One region of the Paenibacillus sp. FSL R7-0189 genome, then DNA from elsewhere that is predicted to be linked to it. Evidence: a T-box and tRNA genes for the amino acid it is inferred to sense, from the RefSeq annotation. Region 1 holds a T-box; the other holds one or more tRNA genes.

Region 1 (5,661 bases):
GTCTTGGCATCGGAATCATCCCCAAATCCGCTTTCGAATTAACGAGTAACAGTAATTTGATCTATAAAGAAATCAGTAGTGAATCACTACGCACGCGGGTCGCCGCCGTCTGGATTAAGGATAAATACTTGTCATCATTGGCTTCCAAGTTTATTGAAAGCTTCAAGAATGGATAAATACCAGCTCTATTTATTCACTTGCTGTTGATCTAGCCTATCCTCTTCTTCTTTAATACGGCTAATATCAATTCGTTCAAACAATAATTGTAAATCAGTAACCTGTTGGTAAGGGGGCACCAAGCAAGGCTGCCAATTCGGTAGTTCTAACGACAGGAACCCCCTGATCTTGTCACAAGAGAACGGCAGAAACGGATGTAACAAATTCGCTAGGTTCGCAATAATCTGCACACATGTGTATATTGCAGAATCACAAGAAACCTGATCCTCTTTTATCTGTATCCATGGTTTTTGCAGGTCGAAATACTGGTTTGCCTTGCGCACATAAGAAAAAATATACTCCAGCGCATCTTTTAGATTCCCAGCCTCAATAAGCCGCCCTGATTCGAGATACAAGAGGTCAATGTTGTCATTCCACCCCTTATCCAATTGCCCATTCGGCACTTTCCCTTCATAAAACTTATCTACAAAAGCCAATGAACGATTCACAAAGTTACCAAATGCTCCAAGCAGCTCTCCATTATGGCTATAAATAAACTCTCTCCAGGAAAAATCCGTGTCCCGCTTCTCGGGTCCATTAGCAATTAAGAAATAACGAATAGAATCTGGCTGATACCGCTCTAAAATATCAGGTACCCAGACCGCCCAGTTTCGGCTAGTGGAGAACTTCTGCCCTTCAAGGGTTAAATATTCGCTAGATATAATCCTGTCCGGTAAATGCAGACCTCCAGCTCCTAATAACACAGCCGGCCATATTAAAGTGTGAAAAGGAATATTGTCTTTACCATGCACATAATAAGCAGTAATCTCCCCTTTTTCCTCTAACCAAAAATCCTCCCAGCTTCCTCCGGACTGTGCAGCCCACTGCTTACTGGCTGATAAATAACCACTTACCGCCTCAATCCAAACATAAATCTTTTTATCTTCAAATCCAGCCACAGGAACATCTACACCCCAAGACAAGTCTCTTGTTACCGCGCGGTCCTGCAGCTCTTCTTGTAAATAACGTTTGGTCAGTTTTATAGCGTTATCTCTCCAAAATTGTGCTTCCTCTACATATTCCGTTAATTCAGACTGAAAATTAGATAAGCTAAGATAATAATGTTCTGTCGGCCTTTCTGATGGTGTATTACCACATAATTTGCAGACTCTGTCTAACAAATCGGCAGGATCTAGAATCGTAGAACAATAATCACATTGATCCCCTCGCGCCCGCTGGCCACATACCGGACAAGTCCCTTCCACATATCTGTCTGGCAAAAAGCGCTGATCCACCTCGCAGTAACATTGCGCAATGGTTTTTTTATATAAATGACCATTCTCTAGTAGCTTTGTAAACAACTCTTGCACGACCTTATGATGCTGCGGTTGATCCGTTCGAGTATATAGATCATAACTAAATCCCAGCTGTTTAAAACACTTCAGAAACTCCTCATGATATCTGCTTGCAAAAGCTCCGGGTGTAATCCCTTCATTCGCAGCCTGAACCGCTACGGGTGTGCCATGGCAATCACTGCCTGATACATATAATACGTTATCCCCTTTGGAGCGAAAATATCGTGCCAGCACATCCCCAGGCAACACACTTGATAATCTCCCAAGATGTAAAGATCCATTCGCATACGGCCAAGCACCACCTATAAACACATTACTCATTAACCTTCTCCTCCTTTTTTTGACAACAAAAAAACTCCCATCCACAAAGGACGAGAGTTCTACTCACGTGTTACCACCTAATTTTATAAATGCCTCATGACATTTACCTCTTCAGGTACGACGTTAATTAACGTTTATACCCTAGCACTGTAACGGATGCAGGTTCCGGCGCAGCCTACAACCCATAAGGTTTCGATGCGCAGCTCTGAGACCATATTCCCAAGGGTTTTCTTTACTCCTTTTCAGCGACCGGAGCTCTCTGTTGAAAGAATTGCCGTGGTACTCTTTCTCTTCTTTGCTTTTACATATTCAAGTTAGAGAAAATAATAATCAATTTGTTGTTTATTGTCAATGTGAAAAATCAAGCTCACTGTAACTTTTCCAGTTAATCTCCGTCTTTTATATAAATACGTTACAAGGAGGTCCCTCAGTGAAAAAGGTAAATTTGCTTACACTCTCTGTTCTTTTACTAGCAGGGGTATGGGGTTGCTCCGATAATCAAGTCAATTCTGTACCTAAAAGTGAGCCCTATACTTCCAAAGAAGCCATCAGTAGAGGGGATATTGTTTCTTGGGAAAAAGTGTACAACCTCGATAAATTCGAGCAATTTATAACGAATCTCTCCAGCAAAAAAGCAGACAATATACGCGTTACAAGTTACACAGATGAAGGCGATCCTATATTTAAGGATTTGAAATTTGACGGTAACGTGATTAATTATAGCTATGATACCTCTAATGATGCATTCGGTGGAAGCAACACAGGAGTCAGAACCGATACCTGCTCCGAAGTGACGAGTAAAAAAAGCACACAAGGTGAAATTATCTATTCGATCAGCGGTTGCACAAATAATGACTCTGAAATTGATTACTACCTTTTTCGCACAACAAAATGAAATGCTGAAATAAAAAAGACCACCCAATCATAATACAATTGGATGGTCTCGTTACTTCATATTATTTCATGATTTTGCAAATATCATTGGTGAATTGAACTGGATCACTAACCTGTAGACCTTCGATCAACAGGGCTTGGTTGTACAGTAGGTTCGTGTATAAACCGAGCTTTTCTTTGTCGTTCTCTGCTGCCGCCTTCAAGGACTGGAATACTTCGTGATGGATGTTGATTTCAAGTACCTTATCCGCTTGCACCTCTTGGCCATTCGGCATCGATTTCAGAATTTTCTCCATCTCGATCGTCAGCTCACCTTCTGCAGAGAGACATACCGGATGAGTCTTCAAACGTTTGGAAGCTTTAACATTTTTCACTTTGCCGGACAGGATGTCCTTCATCGCTTCAAAAAGCTCCTTGTTTTCGTTCTCTTCCGCTTCCGTTGGCTTGTCCGCTTCGTCGGCTTCGATCCCCAGATCTCCGCTGGATACGGATTTAAATTCTTTTTCCTTATAAGACTGAATCATCTTGATCGCAAATTCATCAATATCATCAGTGAAGTAGAGAATTTCATACCCTTTATCCGATACAAGCTCGGTTTGCGGGAGCTTTTCGATTCTGTCGATCGACTCTCCTGAAGCATAGTAGATATACTTCTGATCTTCTGGCATTCTTGAGACGTATTCGTCCAGCGTAACCAGCTTCTTCTCCTTGGAGGAGTAGAACATCAGCAAATCTTGAAGGGTGTCTTTGTGCATCCCATAATCGTTATAAACACCAAACTTAAGCTGTCTGCCAAAAGCATTATAGAACTGCTCATATTTCTCTCTTTCATCCTTCAGCAGGCTTTGCAGTTGGCTTTTCACTTTATTCTTAATGTTCTTAGCGATCAGAGTCAGCTGACGGTCATGCTGGAGCATCTCTCTGGAAATGTTCAAGGAAAGATCCTCTGAGTCCACCATACCTTTTACAAAACTGAAGTAATCAGGCAGCAGATCCGCACATTTGTTCATGATCAACACACCGTTGGAATAGAGCTCAAGACCTTTTTCATATTCCTTTGTGTAATAGTCAAACGGTGTATTTTCTGGGATGAACAAAATCGCATTGTACACTACAGCACCATCAGCACTGATATGAATATGTTTAAGCGGCTTATCGAAGCCGTAACGTTTCTCTGCATAGAAGTTATCGTAATCTTCTGTAGTCAGCTCGCTTTTGTTCTTGCGCCAGATTGGCACCATGCTGTTTACGGTTTGTTCTTGAACAACTTCTTCGAACTCATTCTCCGTGCCTTCTTTTGGCTTTTGTTCCTTCAAGTCCATTTTGATTGGGAAACGGATGAAGTCGGAGTATTTTTTAATGATGGATTTCAGGCGATATTCTTCCAAATATTCATCATATTGATCTTCTTCAGTATTCTCTTTAATCTTCAAAATCACATCAGTGCCGACAGAATCCTTCTCAACAGTCTCGATGGTATAGCCGTCAGCGCCCTTAGACTCCCATTTAAAGGCCTCGTCGCTGCCTAATGCCTTACTGATCACTATAACGTCATCAGCCACCATAAACGCAGCGTAGAAGCCCACTCCGAACTGTCCGATGATATTGTGGCCATCTTTAGCTTCGTTCTCTTTCTTAAAAGCAAGAGATCCACTCTTCGCGATTGTACCTAAGTTATTCTCCAGCTCCTCTTGTGTCATCCCGATACCTGTATCGGAAATCGTCAAGGTTCTGTTCGCCTTATCGGCGGTCACTTTAATATAATAATCCTCTTTATTGAAGACCAGGCCTTCATCAGCTAAGGCTTTGTAATAGATCTTATCAATCGCATCACTTGCATTGGAAATCAGTTCACGCAGGAAAATTTCCCGTTGAGTATAAATGGAGTTAATCATCATTTCCAGCAATCTTTTCGATTCGGCTTTAAACTCTTTTTTGGCCATGAATAAATAAATCTCCTTTCAAAATAACCTTATTATTCATCATTCCGTGATTAGCACTCTTCTTAGATGAGTGCTAATTCTTCTTTTTATATAACATAAACTGATTTTCAATGTCAAATTTTTTGGCTACTTTCATATGAAAATATAACCATTTACAATTCCCTTGCAATCCTATTGATTGTATGATTTAAATAGATTAGATACATAATTTCCAAATAAAGGTTTATCCATTTCGGATTTGGGAGGTCTTTAAATGAATGAACAAGCAATGTCCGCTTTAAATTCCACAATAAAAAGCCCCGTAAAGAACTTAATTGGCAGTGTATTCATTCCCGTACATGATATTGAAAAATCCCGTCGCTGGTATTGCCAAGTCCTGGGGCTTCCAGAGACAGATTGTAAGATCATGAACGGTCATTTATGCCCGCTGCCTATGCAGGGAAACACTGGAATCATCCTGGATACCATGCCGTTGTGGGGCGGCTTAGAACCTGAAGGAACACCGCCCATTACAACACCAGCTTTTTTGTTACTGACCGATGATTTGCAAGCCTCTTTCAATTATGTGAAGGCTCTCGGTGTAGAGCTAGTAACTGAAATTCAAGATGAGCATTGGTTTGTTGTGAAAGATCCTGATGGGAATAAATTAATGATTTGCAAGCAACATTTGGATTAAAAATTGCAGCGGTTGTGATTTCCACTTCTTAGGGTGCATCAGAAGCTGCAGATCAAAGTGAATTTCGGGATGAATAAAGGACAGCTCCGCCAAGCTTCCTCGTTCAATTTCTTCCTCTGCCACGATTTTTGGTAACAAAGCAATTCCAAGGCCATTCATTACACAACGTTTGATGGCCTCCAGATTCGAAAGCTCAAAACCTATGCGGAATATGATCCCGTGCTCTTTTAACAAATTCTCGAACAGACTGCGGTAAATACAGCTTTCCTCCGAGACTATTAGCTCACAGTTATTCAGATCGTTTAGGGTTACCGTA
Region 2 (5,661 bases), 1.1 Mb from region 1:
AAGATGACTTTAACAATGGCGTTAACCTATATGGAATGATTTCCGATGAACGACAGAATGTAACAGAGATAGTATGTTGCTTGAAAAATGATATTTCCTTAATTCAAGGGTACGTTCAAGAAGCGCTCGCTATTAAAAAGAATGAAGCTGAAAGAAAATTCATAATTCAACAAAATGAACAACTTAGGAAAGAAGAGGAAGAAAAACGAAAAAAATCACAAAAAGAATACTTCCAAACGCATATCAAAGAAAAACAAATTATGAAATATGGAATACGTCACACTAAATGCTGGAGATGTCATGCTCCTTTAGGCACTGAGACACACCCTATTCATTATTCTTGTGGTTGGCTCCAGTGTGACTGCGGTGCATGTAAATGCAATTATCACAGATAGTAAAAGAGTATTTTCGTTTTCATCGGTTACTTCTCCTTAGTGGGTACTTGTAAACTCAACCGCGGTGACCGGGGGCTAGAGTTATTGCTGGATTAATTCTTTAGGAAGCAATTCGCCCCAAAGGCAAATCAAAAGTACGCAGTATTTAGAGCATGCTTCTACATTGTGCGTTCAGTCATTCGCGAGCATCTCCTGTTGAGCATTATAATCCGACTACTACGACATAAAAAAGGAACGCCCACCATGGACGCTCCTTTTTTTCTTATTCGTCTACAAAATTCTAGCTAGTTACGCATTTACACTTTCCGTTTTTCGATCCTGTCTTGCGTGTAATGTTTTCATCGCAAATCTTGCTATCGGCTGCGCAACCAACAGTTCAATCCAAAATGCTATACCAAAGTTTCTTGGCCAGATGTGAAGGAAGTTTTTAAGTGGATCCAGGCTTATTTGTTTCGTCCCAACCCATGTGCCAATAATTGATAGTAAAATAGATAACACCGTGACATTCAATAAAGTATTCAACAGAATCCTTGCATTAAATCCATCTGTTTGTCCCATGAATTTCGGCATCACTTTCCCGACAATCGGTCCTGCAACTAATCTTACAGATAAAACTACGATCATCCACATAAACGGAATAACCTTTAGTGTATCTATATACACTTCCTTACTGAAGCCACGTTCCAACCCCACAATAATAGGGGCAATAGTGTTTACTGAAATGATTGAAATAATGAGTAAAAATAGTATACCTTCTTTTCCGTTTCTGGGCAGTCTTTTGTCTCCATGCATGTTTGTCATCTCCGTGAATAATATTTCAGATGGCAGACGTATCATGAGACATATATTTTTGGCCCAACAAAAAAGACCAATATCTCTACACACTGATTTAATAATTATAACATTTATTTAAAATGAATGTCAGAACTTCTACTAAAATTTATTAAATCCCCCTACTAACAAAGAACAGCTACCTGCATGCGCCTTAACAAGAGCGGCAGTGGCAGAGAAGTAAACTGCCGTACTCTACAAATGACACTAGAAATATTCTAGATTGGCTACAATGATAACCAGTGGTACTTTGCAAGGTTTTTCAGAATATTATTGATGGTCTTAAGGAACGCTATACGCAAATCGGGGCTAAAAAAAAGAATACGAGGACTCATACAAGGAAATTGACTTAGTATGTTGCTACTCTGGTCGGAACTATATAAAGCTAAAGGTAGCTGCTGAACGACTGGGTATGACTCCAGCGATGTTCAACGAATAATACTCACACCTACTCCCAATCATGCAAGAAGAGGCCGTTGATAAAATTGAAGCAGAACTGAATAAATACGCTGAAAAACAGCTCGAAACTGCAGAAAAATAATTCCCGTTAGCAAATCCGTTAGCAAACTCAAAATTCTGTTCTTTATCCATTCTACTTTCTTATATTGCTAAGCTTATAGACAGCAAAAAACCCTTACAAAGTAAGGGTTTTTGATAAGTGGGCCCTGAGGGACTCGAACCCCCGACCAATCGGTTATGAGCCGACCGCTCTAACCAACTGAGCTAAGGGCCCGGATCTAAAAATATCCGAATGTACAATTGCTGTTGTAATAAAATTGGTTGCGGGGGCAGGATTTGAACCTGCGACCTTCGGGTTATGAGCCCGACGAGCTACCGGGCTGCTCCACCCCGCGTCAGAAATAATATTCAAACAGCGACAATAAATAATATACAGTACAAAATGGGTCTACGTCAAGGATGAATTTGTAAAAGTTCTCAAGGCAAAAATCTAACCCCATATCTTCCTTTGCGGGATCGATAAATTTCCACAAAACTTGGGTCATGGTAGCCATAAATCCAGCCATCTTGCTCCAACCTTTTTGCTAAACAACCTGCTTGAAATCTCGTTCTGAACAGTTTCGCGAAGTATATCCAATTCATGATGCCCTCTTCTCCTTTTTGCAAATTAATCTCACGCTGCTCTGAACTTATCATGCCCAAGTTCCACAAAATAAGCCACCGGAAATCCGGTGGCCGCTACATATTCCAAAACTTAATCCCCTATAGAGTCGAAATAATATGTGGGATCTTTTTCGAGCGTACCCAGCATGGTATTCCCTTGCTTCTCCCAAGCTTTGAGGGCACTCTCCACCGTTCTTTTGCCCTGATAAACTTCTGTGAATAGTTGGCGCCCAACATCGTTAATACGGCTAATTCCAGGCTTCTGTGTTTGTAGGACGTTCATCAAAGGATCATTGGCTGGTAATGGTTTGAGCGTATAGAAGGATTCCAGATTTACTGAAGGTACCTTCGTGGTAATGTAATCCTTACGGGAAGTTAGTTCCCCGCGGGTATGAGCTTTAATTTTGGCTACCTCATTACTGTTGACGAACTTGATCAAATCCCAAGCATCTTCCTTATTAGCAGCCATAGTGTTGATAGCCATCATATTACCTACCCAAGTACCTACAGCCACTCCTGGTTTCTCCTTAAAAGTAGGTACGGTAACGAAACCCCAATCGACGGGACTGTAATTTTTAATTTTTGCTGCATTGCGGCTCACACCTGCAAGCTCATTAAGATAATCGTATTCTCCAATTACCATTGCAGCTTTTCCGGTAAGGAATAGATCCCCTTGGACAGGACTATAGGTGCTCCGTTCTGTTTCTATAAAATCCATACCGTTTAACCCAGGTGTAATTTGCTTTTTCACCAATTGGCTGTAGGTCGTCCAAGCTTGACTCCACTGTGTTTGGTTTACCTCCATCTTATGTCCCTTGTTGTCATACATAGCAAGCTCAAGCGGTGAGACATAGGTCTGCATATCCCAGAAAGGATCGCTCATATAACGGTTCATCGAAAATCCATATATACGCTTATCTTTATTTGTCGATTTCTTGGTCACCTTTTCGGCCAGCGCGAACACTTCATCCCAAGTCATTCCGTCCGTCGGATAACCTACACCAGCAGCATCAAAAATACCTTTGTTAAAATATAACGCACTCGACATAAAGGTCGGCGCTAACGCGTAAAGACTTCCTCCACCCAGCTCACGTACTCCATTTAACATTGTAGGTGCCATATTGCTTAAATCATATTGATCTCGTGCGATAAGCGGCTCCAGCGATTGCACCAGATTATGCTTCACCAAACTCTTCACCAATGTACTATCACCGACGATTACATCAACTGGCTGTGCACCGCCCATAATTGCTCGGATATTCTCCAGATTATCTGGGTTAACCTCTGGATAGGTGCTGTCAAAACGAAGCTCATTCATATTGATGGCTGGAATAATCTCAAGTTTGATTTCAGGATGCTGCAATTCATACATATCTGTAAACTGCTGACGAAAAGAAGAATCGTCCTCTCCAGACCAGAGGCTGCCAATACGTAGTACACGCTGTTCTGTAGATGGCTTAGAAGCCTCCGCCCAAGCTGTGTGCCTGCTTTCAGAAATTAAAGGCAATAGCAGTGCAGCACATACTCCAAAGCTTAACCAGCGCCGCCATAGCCTTCTATTATTATTTATATGATTCATTCTTGAACCCTCCCATAAAATACTCAATCCATCCACCTTATGAATAATTACCCATAATTCTAGTAACAGTATATAGCTTTATTCAGGAGGGGAAGTTACAGGCTGTTTAAAGTTATGCTACGATTTCTTCATATTATTTCTATAAAAAACATTCCGGGAGTTTTCTGAGGATCCTGATATGCCTTTCTACGGTAAGATAATTGCACTTTGTGCAACTATTACAGCTGTGTGTGTTGCGCTTCTCCTTTTAATTGCACTATGTGCAGTTAAAAAATGTTACTAGGTGCTTTCGGCGGATTTCTGGCGGATATAATTGCACAAAGTGCAACTATATCGCCAGATCTTCTAAGGAAGGTTAGTTTAAGTGCACGAACTGCAACTATTCTGCGTTTGAGACGACAGTGCGATGAAATCACCGGGTGTCAGTGCTAGTGTGACAGAGCGCAATATACCAGAGCGACAGAGCGTAATATACCAGAGTGACAGAGCGCAATAAACCAGAGTGACAGAGCACAATATACCAGAGCGACAGTGCGCAGGTCAGCCAAATGTCAGAATGTGAATGTGAATGCAAACACCAAAACCCTACTCTCCACTCCACTCCACTCTACTTTTCCTTTTACCAATACAGCATTTGCCTTCCCTACTAACTAACCTACTAACTAACCTGCTGCCTTTCCTATGACCGGCACAAATCGCCCCTTCTACGCAGGATAATTGCACTTTGTGCAACTATTAAAGCCGAATGTATTATGCTTCTTCCTTTTATTGCACTATGTACAGTTAAAAAACGTTATTAGGTGCTTTCGGCGGATTTCTGGCGGATATAATTGCACAAAGTGCAACTATATCGCCAGATCTTCTAAGGAAGGTTAGTTTAAGTGCACGAACTGCAACTATTCTGCGTTTGAGACGACAGCGCAATGGAATCACCGGGGCAAAGTATAGTATTCCAGAGTGTCAGAGCACCTTTTCCTTTTAATTGCACTCGGTGCAGTTAAAAAGAAAAGCCTCCCACCAAAATGTGAGAGGCCCGTCCAATCTATACTCAAATATTTAGTTTAAACGCCAAATGCGGAAGGATCTTTTCTCCAAGATTTCAGCAGTTCCACATCCGTAGCTGCGATCTCGCCTTGTGTAAGAGCCACATCAATCAATGTGCTGTAGTTGGACAAGCTTTGTAATGGCATTTCAGCGGCAGCAAAAGCATCGACCGCACGATCCAGCTCGTAGCTGAAGATTGCCAATACAGCCAACGCTTCTGCGCCTGCTTCTTGCACAGCTTGTGCTGCTTTGATGGAGCTTCCACCAGTGGAGATCAAGTCCTCGATAACGACTACCTTTTGCCCTGGCTTAATTAGGCCTTCGATCTGATTCTGCTTGCCGTGACCTTTAGCTTTATCGCGGATATAAGCCATTGGCAGATTGAGTTTATCAGCTACCCAAGCTGCGTGAGGAATGCCTGCGGTTGCTGTACCTGCGATCACCTCTGCATCTGGATACTGGCTTTTAATAAGCTCAGCGAAGGCATCAGCAATATAGTTACGTACCTCTGGGTAAGCCATAGTCAGACGGTTATCGCAATAGATCGGGGACTTAATACCAGAGGTCCAGGTAAAAGGCTCCTGCGGTCGCAGTGCCACCGCTCCTATCGTAAGCAGATAACTTGCTACTTGTTCACTTCTATTTAATGTACTCATGCTAGGGTCATCTCCTCAATAATATTTAGTGCTG

What was found. A T-box is a leader RNA that pairs with one kind of tRNA and senses whether it is charged. The one in region 1 lies ahead of metG (methionine--tRNA ligase), so its partner is inferred to be a tRNA-Met.
Region 2: it encodes a tRNA-Met, which carries the amino acid that the T-box ahead of metG (methionine--tRNA ligase) is inferred to sense. The anticodon was not compared.

The regions. Positions count from the first base shown of each region.
Region 1 is NZ_CP150223.1:5,272,295-5,277,955, reverse strand. Features, by position in the region: gene MKY63_RS23135 (LysR family transcriptional regulator) at 1-176, shown strand, start outside; gene metG (methionine--tRNA ligase) at 186-1,832, opposite strand; T-box leader at 1,876-2,137, opposite strand; gene MKY63_RS23125 (DUF4362 domain-containing protein) at 2,263-2,727, shown strand; gene htpG (molecular chaperone HtpG) at 2,789-4,669, opposite strand; gene MKY63_RS23115 (VOC family protein) at 4,923-5,345, shown strand; gene MKY63_RS23110 (LysR family transcriptional regulator) at 5,316-5,661, opposite strand, start outside.
Region 2 is NZ_CP150223.1:4,141,063-4,146,723, reverse strand. Features, by position in the region: gene MKY63_RS17970 (hypothetical protein) at 1-395, shown strand, start outside; gene MKY63_RS17965 (hypothetical protein) at 684-1,187, opposite strand; tRNA gene MKY63_RS17960 (tRNA-Ile) at 1,886-1,959, opposite strand; tRNA gene MKY63_RS17955 (tRNA-Met) at 2,004-2,080, opposite strand; gene MKY63_RS17950 (extracellular solute-binding protein) at 2,440-3,927, opposite strand; gene pyrE (orotate phosphoribosyltransferase) at 4,989-5,627, opposite strand; gene pyrF (orotidine-5'-phosphate decarboxylase) at 5,624-5,661, opposite strand, start outside.